Regions from separate parts of the Micromonospora sp. NPDC047074 genome, predicted to be linked through region 2. Evidence: predicted binding sites of a transcription regulator. Region 2 holds the regulator's gene; the other holds the start of a gene.

Region 1 (7,492 bases), on a different contig from region 2:
CGGCACGGCCTGCTGCATCTCCTTGACCGCCCCGGCCAGCAGCGGGGCGGCCTCCGCGGCGGTCAGGCCCCGGGGGCGCTCCAGCTCCCGGCGGTCGAGCACCGCACCGCCGAGACCGATCCGCGCGGCCCGCAGCCGGTCCACCTCGATGCTGTACGCGTACGCGTGTACCCGGTCCGACTCGGGCCGGACGACCAGCGACGGTCGCCCGGCCCGGCCGGTCTCCTTCGGAGCGCCCTCGCTGACCAGTCCGGCGCCGGCCAGGTCGGCGGTCAGCGCGCCGATGGTGCTGCGGTTGAGCCCCAGCGTGGTGGTCAGCTCGGCACGGGTGGTGGCCCCGTGCACGTGCACGTACCGCAGCAACGCGCCCAGGTTCTGCCGACGGATCTCGTCCTGGCTCGGTCCCGCGCGCATCGCCGTCGTCGCTTCCGGTGCGGGGTGGTCAGCGGTTGCCGGTGGCGGTGGAACGCCGGCGGGAGAACGCGTCCACGCTCGCGGCGAGCAGCAGCACCACGCCGGTGACCACGTACTTCACCCCCGAGCTGTATCCCATCAGGCCCATCCCGTTGTCGATGACCGCGACCACCGCGCCACCGAGGACGGCGTCGAGCACCCGGCCCTTGCCGCCGAAGAGGCTGGTGCCTCCGATGACCGCCGCGCCGACCGCGTAGAGCAGTACGTTACTGCCCCCCGTGTTCGGGTCCACCGAGTTGGCCCGGCTGGCGGCGACGATACCGCCGACGGCCGCCATCGAGGAGCAGATCACGAAGACCGAGATGCGGATCCGGTCCACGTTGATGCCCGCGCGGCGGGCCGCCTCCTTGTTGCCGCCGACCGCGTAGACGTGCCGGCCGTAGCTGGTGCGCTGGAGCACGAACGTCCAGAGGACCAGCAGCACCGCGATGATCGGCACCACGATCGGCACGCCCTTGAGCGAGCTGATCAGTACGTTGCGGCTGCGCTCCAGGTTCAGGATGAAGACCGCCGCGCCGAGGATGAGCGCCAGCCCGCCGATCCGGGCGAACACCACCGCGGCCGGGTCGGTGACCAGCCCCCGGGCGGCGCGCGTACGGTGCCGGAGCAGTTGCACGGCCGCGTAGCCGGCGACCGCCACGGCGGCCAGCAGCCAGCCGAGGACGGGGGAGAGGTTGCGGTTGGCGATGGCCACCAGCACCTCGTCGCGGACCGAGATGTTGGTGCCCTCCTCCATCAGCATCAGCACGATGCCCTGGAAGGCGAGGAAGCCGGCGAGGGTAACCACGAAGGACGGGATGCCGATCTTCGCGACCAGGAAGCCGAGGGCGGTGCCGATCGCCACGCCGGTGACGAGCGCGGCGAGCACGGCCACGTACCACGGGTAGCCGAGCACGGTGACGACGTTGGCGAGGATGGCGGCGCAGACCCCGCTGGCGAAGCCGGCGGAGAGGTCGATCTCGCCGAGCAGCAGCACGAAGACCAGCCCCATCGCGATCAGCGTGGTCGCCGCGCCCTGGGTGAACAGGTTGGCGAAGTTGCCGGCGGTGAGGAACGACGGCCGCATGATCGAGAAGACCGTGCAGAGCACGATCAGGCCGAGCACGGCGGGTAGCGCGCCGATGTCGCCGCCGCGTACCCGGCTCACGTAGTTGCGGACGTGGCTGCCGAGGCTGGGCGGCGGTGTGACGGCCGCCGGGCCGTCCTTCTGCACGACGGTGGTGGTCATCGGGCCCCTCCTGAGGTGGTGTCGGCCGGCTCCGCGCCGTGCCCGTTGCCGCCGTTGGCCGGCTCGGCGGCGAGCCCGAGCCCGCCGGAACGACCGGCGGTGATCAGCTCGACCACCTGCGAGTGGGTGATTTCGGTGGTCTTCACCTGGGCGACCATCTGCCCGAGGTAGAGCGCGGCGATCCGGTCGGAGACGGCGAAGACGTCGTTCATGTTGTGCGAGATGAGCACCACGGCCAGGCCGTTGTCGGCCAGCCGGCGGACGAGTTCGAGCACCTGGGCGGTCTGCGCGACGCCGAGCGCGGCGGTTGGCTCGTCGAGGATGACGAGTCTGCTGTTCCAGAGCACGGCCTTGGCGATCGCCACGGTCTGGCGCTGGCCGCCGGAGAGGCTGGAGACGTGCTGCCGCAGCGACTTCACGGTCCGTACGCTCAGCCCGGCTAGGGTGTCGGCGGCCATCTGCTCCATGGTCGGCTCGTCGAGGACGATGCCGCTGCGCTTCTCCCGCCCGAGGAACATGTTCTGCACGATGTCGAGGTTGTCGCAGAGCGCGAGGTCCTGGTAGACGACCTCGATGCCGAGCGCGGCGGCGTCGCGGGGGCTGTTGATGCTCACCGGCCGGCCGTCGAAGAGGAACTCGCCGGCGTCGGTGGGGTGGATGCCGCTGATGCACTTGACGAGGGTCGACTTGCCGGCGCCGTTGTCGCCGACCAGCGCGGTCACCTCGCCCGGGTGGGCGGAGAAGGCGACGTCGCGCAGGACCTGGACGGGACCGAAGCTCTTGTCGATCCCGCGTAGCTCCAGCAGGGGGGTTGCGGACACGGGGGGCTCCTTCAGACGGAGGGGGAGGTCTCGGATCCCGTCCGGCGCGAGCCGCCCGGCACGGGGTCCGTGCCGGGCGGCGTGCGCATGGATCGGGTACGGGTCAGCTGATGCCGGCGTCGGCGCAGAGCTTGGCGTACGCCCCGGCGCAGACCTCGTCCTTGGTGACGTAGCCGTCGGCGATGACGTCCTTGACGTTCTCCTTGAAGATCAGCTTCGGGGTCAGCAGCACCGACGGGACGTCCCGGCCGCCCTCCGGGTCCTTGACCACCTGGCCCGTCTCCTTCTTCTCGCCCTTGGCCACCGCGATGGCCAGGTCGGAGGCGGCCTTCGCCTCCTCCTTGATCGCCTTGTAGACGGTCATGCACTGGTCGCCGGCGAGGATGTTCTGCAGGCCCTGCGGGGTGGCGTCCTGGCCGGTCACCGGGACCTTCCCGTTGAGCTTGTTCTTCTTCAGCACCGAGATGGCCGCGTTGCCGAGACCGTCGTTGGCGGCGAGCACTCCGTCGATCTTGCCGCCGGTCTGGGTGAGCATCTGCTCGAAGATGGTGGCCGCCTGGGCGTTGTCCCACTCCGGAACGTTCTGGTCCGGGCCCTTGGTGTACTCCTTCGAGTCGAACTTCGGCTTGAGCACCGAGTCGTACCCGTTCTTGAAGAGGGTGGCGTTGTTGTCGGTCGGGGAGCCGTTCAGGTAGGCCACGACCGGGTTCTTGGCGCCCTTGTCGGTCAGGCACTTGCTCAGGCCCTCGCCCTGGAGCTTGCCGACGACCTCGTTGTCGAAGCTGACGTAGTAGGTGGCCGAGCCGCCCAGGGTGAGCCGGTCGTAGTCGATCGTCGCGACGCCCTGGGACTTCGCCTTGTCGAGCACGGCCTTGCCGGTGCCGGAGTCCAGGTTGACGATCATGAGGGCGGTCACCCCGTTGGTGATCATCTGGTCGGCGATGGTCTGGAACGCCGACTTGTCGCCCTGGGCGTTCTGGATGTCGTACTGGACGCCGGCGGCCTTGAACGCCTCCTCCAGGAATCTGCGGTCCGCGCCCTCCCAGCGGGCGGAGGACTTGCTGTCCGGCAGGATCACGCCGATCTTCGGAGTCTTGTCGCTGCCGCCGGCCTGGTCACCGCTGCCGGAGTCGTCGCCGCAGGCGGTCATGCTGCCCGTGGCGAGCAGGCCCACGGCGGCGAGGGTGAGGAAGCCCTTGCGCATGTGCAGGGTCCTTTCGGGGGTGGGGGACGATGCGTTTTGTTGTGTCCGGCAACGTATTCCGGGTCACACCGTGGGCACAAGAGAGCCGAGGTGGCGAGTTTGTTGTCGGCGGTAACAATTCAGCAACGTCCCTGACACCTGGCCGCCGCGGGGTGCGGGAGCGCTCTCCCGCCGCCCAGTGCGGTGGCCCAGGTCAGCGGGTGGAGAGCGGGGCCGTGGCCGCCCCGGTCAGCGCCACCAGATCCTGCGGGGCGAGCTGGAGTTGGAGGCCGCGCCGGCCCGCCGAGACGTAGACGGTGGGATGGTCGAGCGCCGACGAGTCGAGCACCGTGGGCAGTCGCCGGCGTTGGCCGAGCGGGCTGATCCCGCCGCGTACGTAGCCGGTGGCCCGCTCGGCCGCCGCCCGGTCGGCCATGGTGGCCCGCTTGCCGCCGACCGCCGTGGCGAGCGCCTTGAGGTCCAGCTCCCCGGTGACCGGCACGACCGCGACGGTCAGCGCGCCGTCGACCTCGGCGACCAGCGACTTGAACACCCGCTCCGGCGGTACCCCGAGCGCCGCCGCGACCAGCGCGCCGTAGTGGGGCGCGTCCGGGGAGACGTCGTACGGATGGGTGCTGTGGGCGATCTTCCGCTTCGTCAGCAGCACCGTCGCCGGGGTGCCCTGTCCCGCCATGACCGACAAGCTAACCCCGGGCGGCGCGACCCGCGAGCCGAAATGCTCGTTACCCGACCGGCCGGCAGACCAGCGCCGTCGGTGCCCCGGCGACCCGGGTCAACACCAGGCTGGCCGCCTCGTCGCCGGCCAGCCGCAGGTCCCGCCGAAGCTTCTCCGGTTCCAGGGCGGACCCGCGCTTGAGGATCTCCACCCGCCCGACCCGGCGCTCCCGCAGCAGCGCCCGCAGCCGCTTGAGCGAGAAGGGCAGCACGTCGGTGACCTCCAGGCAGCGGGCGAACGGCGTCGGCGTCGCCGCGTCCGCGTACAGGTAGGCGATGCTCGGGTCGGCCAGCGTCGCGCCCAGGGTCTCGGCCAGCTCCGCGACCAGGTGCGCGCGGACCACCGCCGGGTCCGGGTCGTACAGGAAGCGGCCGACCGGGCCGACCGGGGCCTCGGCGTCCCCGGAGCCCGTCAACTGATGGCAGGGGACCCTTCCTCCACCGGAGGCGTTGACAGGGGGCCCTTCCTTACCGCGCAGCAGGGTGGCGCGGCGGGGGGTCCCGGCGAGGCCGCCGCACCACAGGGCCGCCTCGACCAGGTCGCCGTCGACGCTCACCCACTCCGCCTCGGCGCCCGCCGGGATCAGCGCATGGTCGATGCCGGGCGCCACCTTCACCACCGTGTGCGGCACCCGCTCGGCCAGCCCGACGACGAAGTCCCAGGGCGGGGAGTACGCGGTCGGGTCGAAGATCCGCCGCCCGGTGCCCGCCTTCCGGCGCGCCGGGTCGCAGAACACCCCGTCGACCCGGCCCACGTCGAACGCCGTGGCGTCGCCGCACTCCACGGTGAACTCCTCGGCCAGTCCGGCCGCCGCGGCGTTCGCGGCGGCCATCGCGGCGGTCAGCGGGTCGGCCTCCACGCCGTACACCCGGATGCCGGCCCGGGCGGCGGCCAGCGCGTCCGCGCCGAGGCCGCAGCCGAGGTCGGCGAGGGTGCGCACCCCGGCGGCCCGTAGCCGGTCGGCCCGCCGCGCCGCGACGACGCCACGGGTGGCCTGCTCCAGGCCGGCCCGGGTGAGGAACATCCCCGCCGCGGCGGGCCCGAACTTGCCGACCGCCCGGCGCCGCAGCTCGGCCTGGGTGAGCGCGGCGGCCGCCAGGCCGGCCGGTAGCCCGGCGGAGCGGAGCGTGGCCGCCGCGGTCAGCGGGTCGCCGCCGGCCACCCGTGCCGCCGCGTCGAGCGCGGCCGACCCCTCGGGCGTACGCAGGGCGGCGAACTGGTCGAGATCCACCCGGCCATTGTGGTCGTCGGGCCCGACGCGCCGGCCGGCGGGTTGGCACTCTCCTTGACGGAGTGCTAGCCGAGGAATAACCTGCGATTAGCACTCTCACCCCGAGGGTGCCAGCTTCCGGGCCCCGTGGCCCGGGCGCTGAACGCCAGGCGGACCGGCACCCGCGACGACGGCCCCGCCCGGTGGCATGTGGCAGATTGACGCTGGTCGGCATGCCGGCCGGTAACGAAACCAAGTACCCGGGAGGGTATGCCCGTGACTACCGCGACCAAGGTTGCGATCAAGCCGCTCGAGGACCGCATCGTGGTCCAGGCGAACGAGGCCGAGACCACCACCGCCTCCGGCATCGTGATCCCCGACACCGCCAAGGAGAAGCCGCAGGAGGGCACCGTCCTCGCTGTCGGCCCGGGCCGGATCGACGACAAGGGCAACCGCGTGCCGGTCGACGTGAAGGTCGGCGACACCGTCCTCTACTCGAAGTACGGCGGCACCGAGGTCAAGTACGCCGGCGAGGAGTACCTGGTGCTCTCCGCCCGCGACGTCCTCGCGGTCATCGAGAAGTAAGCAACCGATCAGTGTCGTCGCCCCGGTCCGGCTCGCCGGGCCGGGGCGACGTCGCTTCGAAGGGACATTCATGGCGAAGATCCTGAGCTTCTCGGACGACGCCCGGCACCTGCTCGAGCACGGTGTCAACGCGCTCGCGGACGCGGTCAAGGTCACCCTCGGCCCGCGCGGGCGCAACGTCGTTCTGGACAAGAAATTCGGTGCGCCCACGATCACCAACGACGGCGTGACCATCGCCAAGGAGATCGAGCTCACCAACCCGTACGAGAACCTCGGCGCGCAGCTGGTCAAGGAGGTGGCGACCAAGACCAACGACGTCGCCGGCGACGGGACCACGACCGCCACCGTGCTGGCCCAGGCGATGGTCCGCGAGGGCCTGCGCAATGTCACGGCCGGCGCCAACCCGGCGGGCCTCAAGCGGGGCATCGACGCGGCGGCCGCCAAGGTCTCGGAGGCGCTGCTCGGCCGCGCGGTCGAGGTCGCCGACAAGGAGTCGATCGCGCACGTCGCGACGATCTCCGCGCAGGACGCCACGATCGGCGAGCTGATCGCCGAGGCGATGGAGCGGGTCGGCCGCGACGGTGTCATCACCGTCGAGGAGGGCTCCGCCCTGCACACCGAGCTGGACGTGACCGAGGGTCTCCAGTTCGACAAGGGCTTCATCTCGCCGAACTTCGTCACCGACGCGGAGGGGCAGGAGTCGGTCCTGGAGGACCCGTACATCCTGATCACCACGCAGAAGATCTCGGCGATCGAGGAGCTGCTGCCGCTGCTGGAGAAGGTCCTCCAGAACAGCAAGCCGCTGCTGATCATCGCCGAGGACGTCGAGGGCCAGGCGCTGTCGACGCTGGTGGTCAACTCGATCCGCAAGACCCTGAAGGTCTGCGCGGTGAAGGCCCCCGGCTTCGGCGACCGCCGCAAGGCGATGCTCCAGGACATGGCGATCCTCACCGGCGCCGAGCTGGTCGCCCCGGAGCTGGGCTACAAGCTCGACCAGGTGGGCCTGGAGGTGCTCGGCACCGCCCGGCGCGTGGTGGTCGACAAGGAGAACACCACGGTCGTCGACGGCGGCGGCCAGGCGAGCGAGGTCGCCGACCGGGTGGCGCAGATCCGCAAGGAGATCGAGGCCTCGGACTCCGACTGGGACCGGGAGAAGCTCGCCGAGCGGCTGGCCAAGCTGTCCGGCGGCATCGCGGTCATCAAGGTCGGCGCCGCGACCGAGGTCGAGATGAAGGAGCGTAAGCACCGCATCGAG
Region 2 (7,492 bases):
CTCCTCGGCGTAGACGCGGTCCACCGCCGCCTCCAGCGCCGCCCGGTGGTCCTCGGTCAGGACGTTGCGCAGCAGGAGGAAGCCCTGCTCGTGGAATTCCTTGCGGTCGGTGTCACTGATCGGTTCGTAACCGGTCCGGTCGCCGTAGTCGAACACCTCGACGTACCCCTCCCCATGTGGCGAAACCATTGTCTGGCACAGGCCGCCGATCGTAACGCGCTGGTTCCGGGACGGGGCACTGCCCGGTGCGTTGCGCGCTCGTGTCCCGACCGTGGGGAGCGATCCGACAACTTTCCGTCAGGATGCTGGGGGTAAATGGGGCATATTCTCGGAAATGACGGTTTGTGCGGTCACTGCCGGTAAAGAGATCGGGGTCCCTACCCCTCGGCGAAGACCTCCGCGACCACCCGCCCGGTGGCGGGCGTGTCGCTGGTCCGGTTCCAGGTGCCGTCCCGGGCCGTCCACTCCAGGTCGCCGAACCGCACCCGCTTCACGCCGTTGTCGTGTGCGTGCGAGACCAGCCAGTGCGCGTACCGCCAGCCCCGGCGCTCGTCGGCGGCGGGGACCGTCAGGCCCGTCAGACCCGCAGCCTCGGCCGTGGTGGCCAGTCCCCAGTCCAGCGACAGCCCACGGTGCAGCGCGCTGGTCGCCGCCACGCCACGCAGCACCGGGTCGCGGCCCACCGTGCAGGCGACCGCGCCGGTGGCGTGCCCGACCAGGGCCCGGGTCAGCACCTCGGACTCGTCCGCCCACTTCTCGTACGCCTCCGGGAAGGCCGAGCGCTGCACCTTCTGCGCCGCGTCGGTGACCCGCATCCCCTCCCAGCCGCGCACCTTCTTCAGCGCGGCATAGAACCGCTTGGCCGCGTACCGGGGATCGCGGATCTGCTCCGGAGTGCCCCAGCCCTGGCTCGGGCGCTGCTGGAACAACCCGACGGAGTCGCGGTCGCCACCAACGAGATTGCGCAGGCCGGACTCCTGGTACGCGGTGGCCAGCGCCACCACGACCGCCCGCTCGGGCATCTTCCGCTGGATGCCGATCGCCGCGATCGTCGCCGCGTTGGCCATCTGGTCGGCGTCCAGTGCCACCCGGCCGTCCGCCTGCACCGTGCACGTCCGGCTGGCCAGGGGAAGGCGCAGATTTCCACCCACCTGCCGAAGGACGATCCAGACGCCGACCACGGCGACCAGGACGACCACGACGCCACCCGCCACGACTGCCCGAGTTCGCACCCACACCCCCTGATCGACAGTCCGCCAAGCGTACGTCCCCCGTGGCACCTCCCGGGCCGTCCGCCCGTTTCTCCCCGACCGCCGGGCGGAGTGCGGACCTTCCCGTTTCCCGCGCCGCCTCACCCGCCCGCCGGCATCCGTTACCCGTCGATGCCCGCTGGAACGTCACCGTCGGCCGGCACCCAGCGCGCCGGCCGCTTCTCCCGGAACGCCAGGACGCCCTCGCGTCCCTCCTCGGACAGGAAGTACCCGGTCGAGAGGGCGGCCAGCTCGGCGATCTCCGCCCGCAGGTCCGTGGCGGGCGGCCGGCGCAGCAACTGCTTCGCCCCGGCCAGCGCGCCCGGTGCCCCCCGCACCAGAGCGTCGCAGTACCGTGCAACCGCCGCCTCCAGCCCGTCCGCCGGCACGGCGGCGGTGACCAGGCCGATCTCGGCCGCCCGCTGACCGTCGAAGGTGTCGCCGGTCAGGTAGAGCTCGGCCGCCGCGCGGGCGTGCAGGCGGGGCAGCACGGTCGCGGAGATCACCGCCGGGACCACGCCGATCCGCACCTCGGTGAAGGCGAACGTCGCCTCCCGGGCGCACACCGCCAGGTCGGCCGCCGCGATGAGGCCCAGGCCGCCGGCCCGGGCCGGCCCGGCCACCTTCGCCAGCACCGGCTTCGGGCACTCCCAGACCGCCGCGAGCACGTCGCCGAGCATCCCGGCCGGCACCGTGCCGCTGGCGTACGCCGCGGCGGTCTCCTTCAGGTCCGCGCCGGAGCAGAAGACCGGGCCGGTGTGGTCCAGCACGATCACGCGTACGGCGTCGTCGGCGACCGCCTCGGCGAGCCCGGCCAGCAGCTGGGTCATCAGCGGCGTGGAGAGCGCGTTGCGGTTGTGCGGGCTGTCCAGGGTGAGCGTGGTCACCCCACGGGCCGTGGCGGCCCGCACGAGCACGTCGGGAGAGGTCATGCCGGGCACACTAGTGGCCATGCCCGGCGTCCTTCCAGAAGGCGAAACCGTCCCCGCCGACGGCTCGCTGCCCGCCACCGCCACCCGTGCCGTCGGCGCGCGCGGCTTCGGCGTGTACGTGCACGTGCCGTTCTGCGCCAGCCGCTGCGGCTACTGCGACTTCAACACGTACACCGCCGCCGAGTTGGGCGGCGGGGCCAGCCGCGAGGAGTACGCCGACACCGTGCTGGCCGAGCTGGCGCTCGCCCGCCGGGTGCTGGGCGACGCCCCGCCGCCCCGGGTCGACACGGTCTTCGTCGGCGGCGGCACCCCGACCCTGCTCCCCGCCGACGACCTGGCCCGGATCCTCGACGGCATCGACCGCACCTGGGGGCTCGCGCCCGACGCCGAGGTGACCACCGAGGCCAACCCCGAGTCGGTCACGCCGGAGTCGCTGAAGGCGCTGCGGGCCGCCGGCTACACCCGGATCTCGCTGGGCATGCAGTCCGCCGCGCCGGGGGTGCTGGCGATCCTGGACCGGACCCACAGCGCCGGCCGGGCCGTCGCCGCCGCCCGGGAGGCGCGCGACGCCGGGTTCGACCACGTCAACCTCGACCTCATCTACGGCACGCCGGGGGAGACGGAGGCGGACTTCGCCGCCTCCCTCGACCAGGTCGTCGCCGCCGGGGTGGACCACGTCAGCGCGTACGCCCTGATCGTGGAGGACGGCACCCGGCTGGCCACCCGGATGCGGCGCGGCGAGTTGCCGTACCCCTCCGACGACGTCGCCGCGGACCGTTACCTCGCCGCGGAGGCCGCCCTCGACGCGGCCGGGCTCTCCTGGTACGAGGTGTCGAACTGGGCCCGCGGCGAGGCGGCCCGGTGCCGGCACAACCTGCTCTACTGGACGGGCGCCGACTGGTGGGGCCTCGGCCCGGGGGCGCACAGCCACGTCGGCGGCGTGCGCTGGTGGAACGTCAAGCACCCCACGACGTACGCGAAACGCCTGGCCGGCGGCGAGTCGCCCGGCCTGGCCCGCGAGGTGCTCACCGCTGGCGAGGCGCACATGGAGGACGTCATGCTCCGGCTGCGCCTCGCCTCCGGGTTGCCGCTGGACGCCCTCGACGCCGCCGGCCGCCACGGTGCCGAGCGGGCGCTCGCCGACGGGCTGCTGGCCGCCGGCGAGTACGCGGCCGGCCGGGCCGTGCTGACCCTGCGGGGGCGGCTGCTCGCCGACGCGGTCGTCCGCGACCTGCTGCCCTGAGCCGGGCGGCCGTGGCCGGGGGCCAGCCGGGGGAGCGGCCGGCCCCCCGGGTCACTTGGCGAAGCTGTACACCATCGGGTAGCGGTAGAGCACGCCCTCGTTGGCCTTGACCCCGCCGACGATCCCGAAGATCAGCGGCACCAGCCAGACGAGCATCGGGACGAAGAACAGGATGCCGCAGGTGATCAGCGTGAGCACCCAGCTCAGCACGCCGATGATCGTCCAGGTGATCTGGAAGTTCAGCGCCGCGACGGCGTGCGCGCGGACGGTCGGCGACTGCTGCCCGCGGGTCATCATCGCGATGAGCGGTGCCAGCCAGCCCAGCAGCCCGCCACCGAGGATCACGCCGGCCGCGCCGCCGAAGTGGGCGATCAGCGCCCAGTTCTTGTCCTCGGCGCTGGCGTAGCCGCCGGTGGGCGGGCCGTAGCCACCACCGGCCGGGTAGCCGGCCCCCGGCGGGGGGAACCCGCCGGGCGGGTAGTCGCCGGGCGGCGGGTAGGCGCCGGGCGGCGGATAGCCTCCCTGCGGTGGGTAGCCTCCAGGCGGGGCATAGTCACCCGGCGGGGGATAGTCGCCCGGCGGAGGGTAGCCGCCCGACGGCGGTTGGTCACCGGTGGGTGGTGGATAGCCACCGGGCGGGGGATAGCCGCCCGGGCCCGGCGGCCCGGACAGTGGTGCGGTGGGTTCGTTGGTGCCGGAAGAGCCGGGAAACCCCGGCGGGGCGGCCGGGTCCGGCTGGGCGCCGGGGTCCCCCGCTCCGGGAGGGCGAGGTGGTTCAGTCATGAGGTCACGGTAGGGGCAGCCGGCAAGGCGGCACCAGCGTGACACCGGCCGTGATGTCCGAATGGCCGGTGCGGGCCGGCGCCGGACCGGGCCCCGGGTGCGGGAGGTCGGCCCGATCGCCCGAGGTTGATCATCGCGTCGGTGGGTCTGCCGACGTAGACTGGCACTCGCTACAGTCGAGTGCCAGCAGCCGCCCGGTCCACCGGGTGGCGGGGCCGACGTGCGACAGGAGGTGGGGCGGATGGGTCTCGACGACCGCAAGCTCGCCGTGCTCCGCGCGATCGTCGAAGACTACGTCGCCACGCAGGAGCCCATCGGCAGCAAGGCGCTGGTCGAGCGGCACCAGCTCGGGGTGTCCCCGGCGACCGTCCGCAACGACATGGCCGTGCTGGAGGAGGAGGGCTACATCCGCCAGCCGCACACCAGTGCCGGCCGGGTGCCCACCGATCGGGGCTACCGGCTCTTCGTGGACCGGCTGTCCCGGGTCAAGCCGCTCAGTCCGGCCGAGCGCCGGGCGATCGAGCGCTTCATGTTCGGCGCGGTCGACCTGGACGACGTGGTGCACCGCACCGTCCGGCTGCTGGCCCAGCTCACCCGGCAGGTCGCCGTGGTGCAGTACCCGAGCCTGGCCCGCTCCTCGGTGCGTCACCTGGAGCTGGTGCCGATCTCGACCACCCGGCTGATGCTGGTCATGATCGCCGACACCGGCCGGGTCGAGCAGCGGCTGGTCGAGCTGCCCGCGCCGATCCCCGCCGAGGACGTCATGGACCTGCGGCGGCTGGTCAACGAGAAGCTGGTCGGCACCCGCCTGTCGGAGACCCCGCCGCTGGTGCAGGCGCTGGTCGAGGAGTCGGTGCCGCACCTGCGGCCGGCCATGACCACCCTCTCCACGGTGCTGCTCGAGACGCTGATCGAGCGGCACGAGGAGCGGATCGCGCTGGCCGGCACCGCCAACCTCACCCGAGGGGGCCTGCTCGACTTCCAGGGCTCGCTGCGCCCCATCCTGGAGGCGCTGGAGGAGGAGGTCGTGATGCTCAAGCTCATCGGCGAGGCGGAGCCGAGCACGACGCGGGTACTGATCGGCGACGAGAACGAGATCGACAACCTGCGGGCCGCCTCCGTGGTCAGTACCGGCTACGGGCCGGGCTCGACCAGCGTGGGCGGCCTCGGGGTGCTCGGGCCGACCCGGATGGACTACCCCGGCACCATCGCCACGGTGAGGGCCGTGGCACGCTACGTGGGCGAGCTGCTGGCCCAGAACTGACCAGTCAGGGCCGACGGCCGGTTCCGGCCGGCGACCGGTGCAACGCGAGACGAACATGAGGACACGGAACGCAGTGGCCAGGGACTACTACGGCATTCTCGGGGTGAGCCGGGAAGCCTCCGACGACGAGATCAAGCGCGCCTACCGCAAGCTGGCGCGGCAGTTCCACCCGGATGTGAATCCGGATCCGGAGGCCCAGGAGAAGTTCAAGGACATCAACGCCGCGTACGAGGTCCTGTCGGACGACCGGAAACGGCAGATCGTCGACCTGGGCGGCGACCCGCTCGCCCCCGGCGGCGGGGGCGCGGGCCCGGGCGGTCCCGGCGGTGCCGGGCCGTTCGTCGGCTTCCAGGACATCATGGACGCGTTCTTCGGCGGAGCGGCCGGCGGTTCGCGGGGGCCACGGCCACGGACCCGGCCCGGCGCCGACGCGATCCTGCGGCTGGAACTGGACCTGCACGAGACCGCGTTCGGCGTCGAGGCGCCGATCACCGTCGACACCGCCGTGCTCTGCACGACCTGCTCGGGCGCCGGCACGGCGGCCGGCACCCACCTGGCCACCTGTGAGGCGTGCGCCGGCCGGGGCGAGGTGCAGTCCGTGCAACGCACCTTCCTCGGCCAGGTCGTCTCCGCCCGTCCGTGCACGGTCTGCCAGGGGCACGGCACCACCATTCCGCAGCCCTGCCCGACCTGCGCGGGCGACGGCCGGGTCCGGACGCGGCGGTCGCTGACCGTCAAGATCCCGGCCGGCGTCGAGGACGGCATGCGCATCCGGCTCGCCCAGCAGGGCGAGGTCGGTCCGGGCGGCGGCACGGCCGGCGACCTCTACGTGGAGATCCACGAGCGGCCGCACGACGTCTACTCCCGCAAGGGCGACGACCTGCACTGCCGGGTCACGGTGCCGATGACCGCGGCGGCGCTCGGCACCCGACTGACCATCAAGACGCTGGACAGCGAGGAGACGGTCGACGTCAAGGCCGGCACCCAGCCGGGCAGCACGCTGCGGCTGCGTGCCCGGGGCGTGCCGCACCTGCGCGGCACCGGCCGGGGCGACCTCTACGTCCACCTCGACGTGCGCACGCCCACCAAGCTCGACGCCGACCAGGAGCGGATGCTGCGCGACTTCGCCAAGACCCGGGGCGAGGAGGTCGCCGAGCTGAGCAAGCAGGGCGGCTTCTTCTCCCGGATGCGCGACGCCTTCAACGGCCACGCCTGACGGTCCGGCCCGGGTCGCCGCAGGCGCGGCGGCCCGTCGGCCCGGCTCGGTGTGCGCCTGGCCGCCCCGGCGCCGGGCGGGGCGGCTAGCCTGATCGTCGTGTCCGCGCCGCTGTTCCTGGTCGATCCGCTGCCCACCGACGACCGGCTGGTCCTCGACGGCCCCGAGGGGCACCACGCCGCGACCGTGCAACGGCTGCGGGTCGGGGAGCGCCTGCTGCTCGCCGACGGGCGGGGCGGCACGGCCACCGCCGTGGTCACCGCCGTCGGCCGCGGCACCCTCGACCTCGAGATCACCTCCCGGGGGTACGTCGACGCGCCCGTGCCGCGCCTGGTGGTGGTGCAGGGCATCGCCAAGGGCGACCGGGGTGAGCTGGCCGTGCAGGCGATGACCGAGGTCGGCGTGGACGAGATCGTGCCCTGGGCGGCCGCCCGGTCGGTGACCCAGTGGCGCGGCGACCGGGGCGTACGGGCGCGGGAGAAGTGGGCGGCGACCGCCCGGGAGGCGGCCAAGCAGGCCCGCCGTGCCTGGCTGCCCGTGGTCGCCGGCACGCCGGACGAGTCGACGACCCGGGTGACCCGCCGGATCTCCGGAGCCGCTGCCGCGTTCGTGCTGCACGAGGAGGCGCAGGAGCGGCTGACCACCGTCGAGTTGCCCGCCACCGGGGAGATCGTGCTGGTCGTCGGCCCCGAGGGCGGCATCGCCGACGCCGAGCTGGACGCCTTCCTGGCCGCCGGGGCCCGCGCCGTACGCCTGGGGCCCTCGGTGCTGCGCACCTCGACGGCCGGGGTGGCCGCCCTCTCG

What was found. Region 2 encodes HrcA, which represses chaperone genes, less so after heat shock. Its sites were predicted from a motif close to GGTTNGCACNCTCNNNNNGAGNGTGCNAACC; they were not measured.
Region 1: the regulator HrcA is predicted to act here: its motif matches at 5,759-5,789, upstream of groES (co-chaperone GroES).

The regions. Positions count from the first base shown of each region.
Region 1 is NZ_JBEYVB010000060.1:18,209-25,700, forward strand. Features, by position in the region: gene ABZ809_RS33240 (ROK family protein) at 1-414, opposite strand, end outside; gene ABZ809_RS33245 (ABC transporter permease) at 443-1,702, opposite strand; gene ABZ809_RS33250 (ATP-binding cassette domain-containing protein) at 1,699-2,523, opposite strand; gene ABZ809_RS33255 (sugar ABC transporter substrate-binding protein) at 2,627-3,727, opposite strand; gene ybaK (Cys-tRNA(Pro) deacylase) at 3,921-4,400, opposite strand; gene ABZ809_RS33265 (methyltransferase domain-containing protein) at 4,450-5,673, opposite strand; gene groES (co-chaperone GroES) at 5,923-6,237, shown strand; gene groL (chaperonin GroEL) at 6,308-7,492, shown strand, end outside.
Region 2 is NZ_JBEYVB010000038.1:25,950-33,441, forward strand. Features, by position in the region: gene ABZ809_RS28660 (phytanoyl-CoA dioxygenase family protein) at 1-189, opposite strand, end outside; gene ABZ809_RS28665 (hypothetical protein) at 378-1,238, opposite strand; gene ABZ809_RS28670 (enoyl-CoA hydratase-related protein) at 1,373-2,182, opposite strand; gene hemW (radical SAM family heme chaperone HemW) at 2,202-3,425, shown strand; gene ABZ809_RS28680 (DUF4870 domain-containing protein) at 3,477-4,208, opposite strand; gene hrcA (heat-inducible transcriptional repressor HrcA) at 4,450-5,472, shown strand; gene dnaJ (molecular chaperone DnaJ) at 5,546-6,688, shown strand; gene ABZ809_RS28695 (16S rRNA (uracil(1498)-N(3))-methyltransferase) at 6,788-7,492, shown strand, end outside.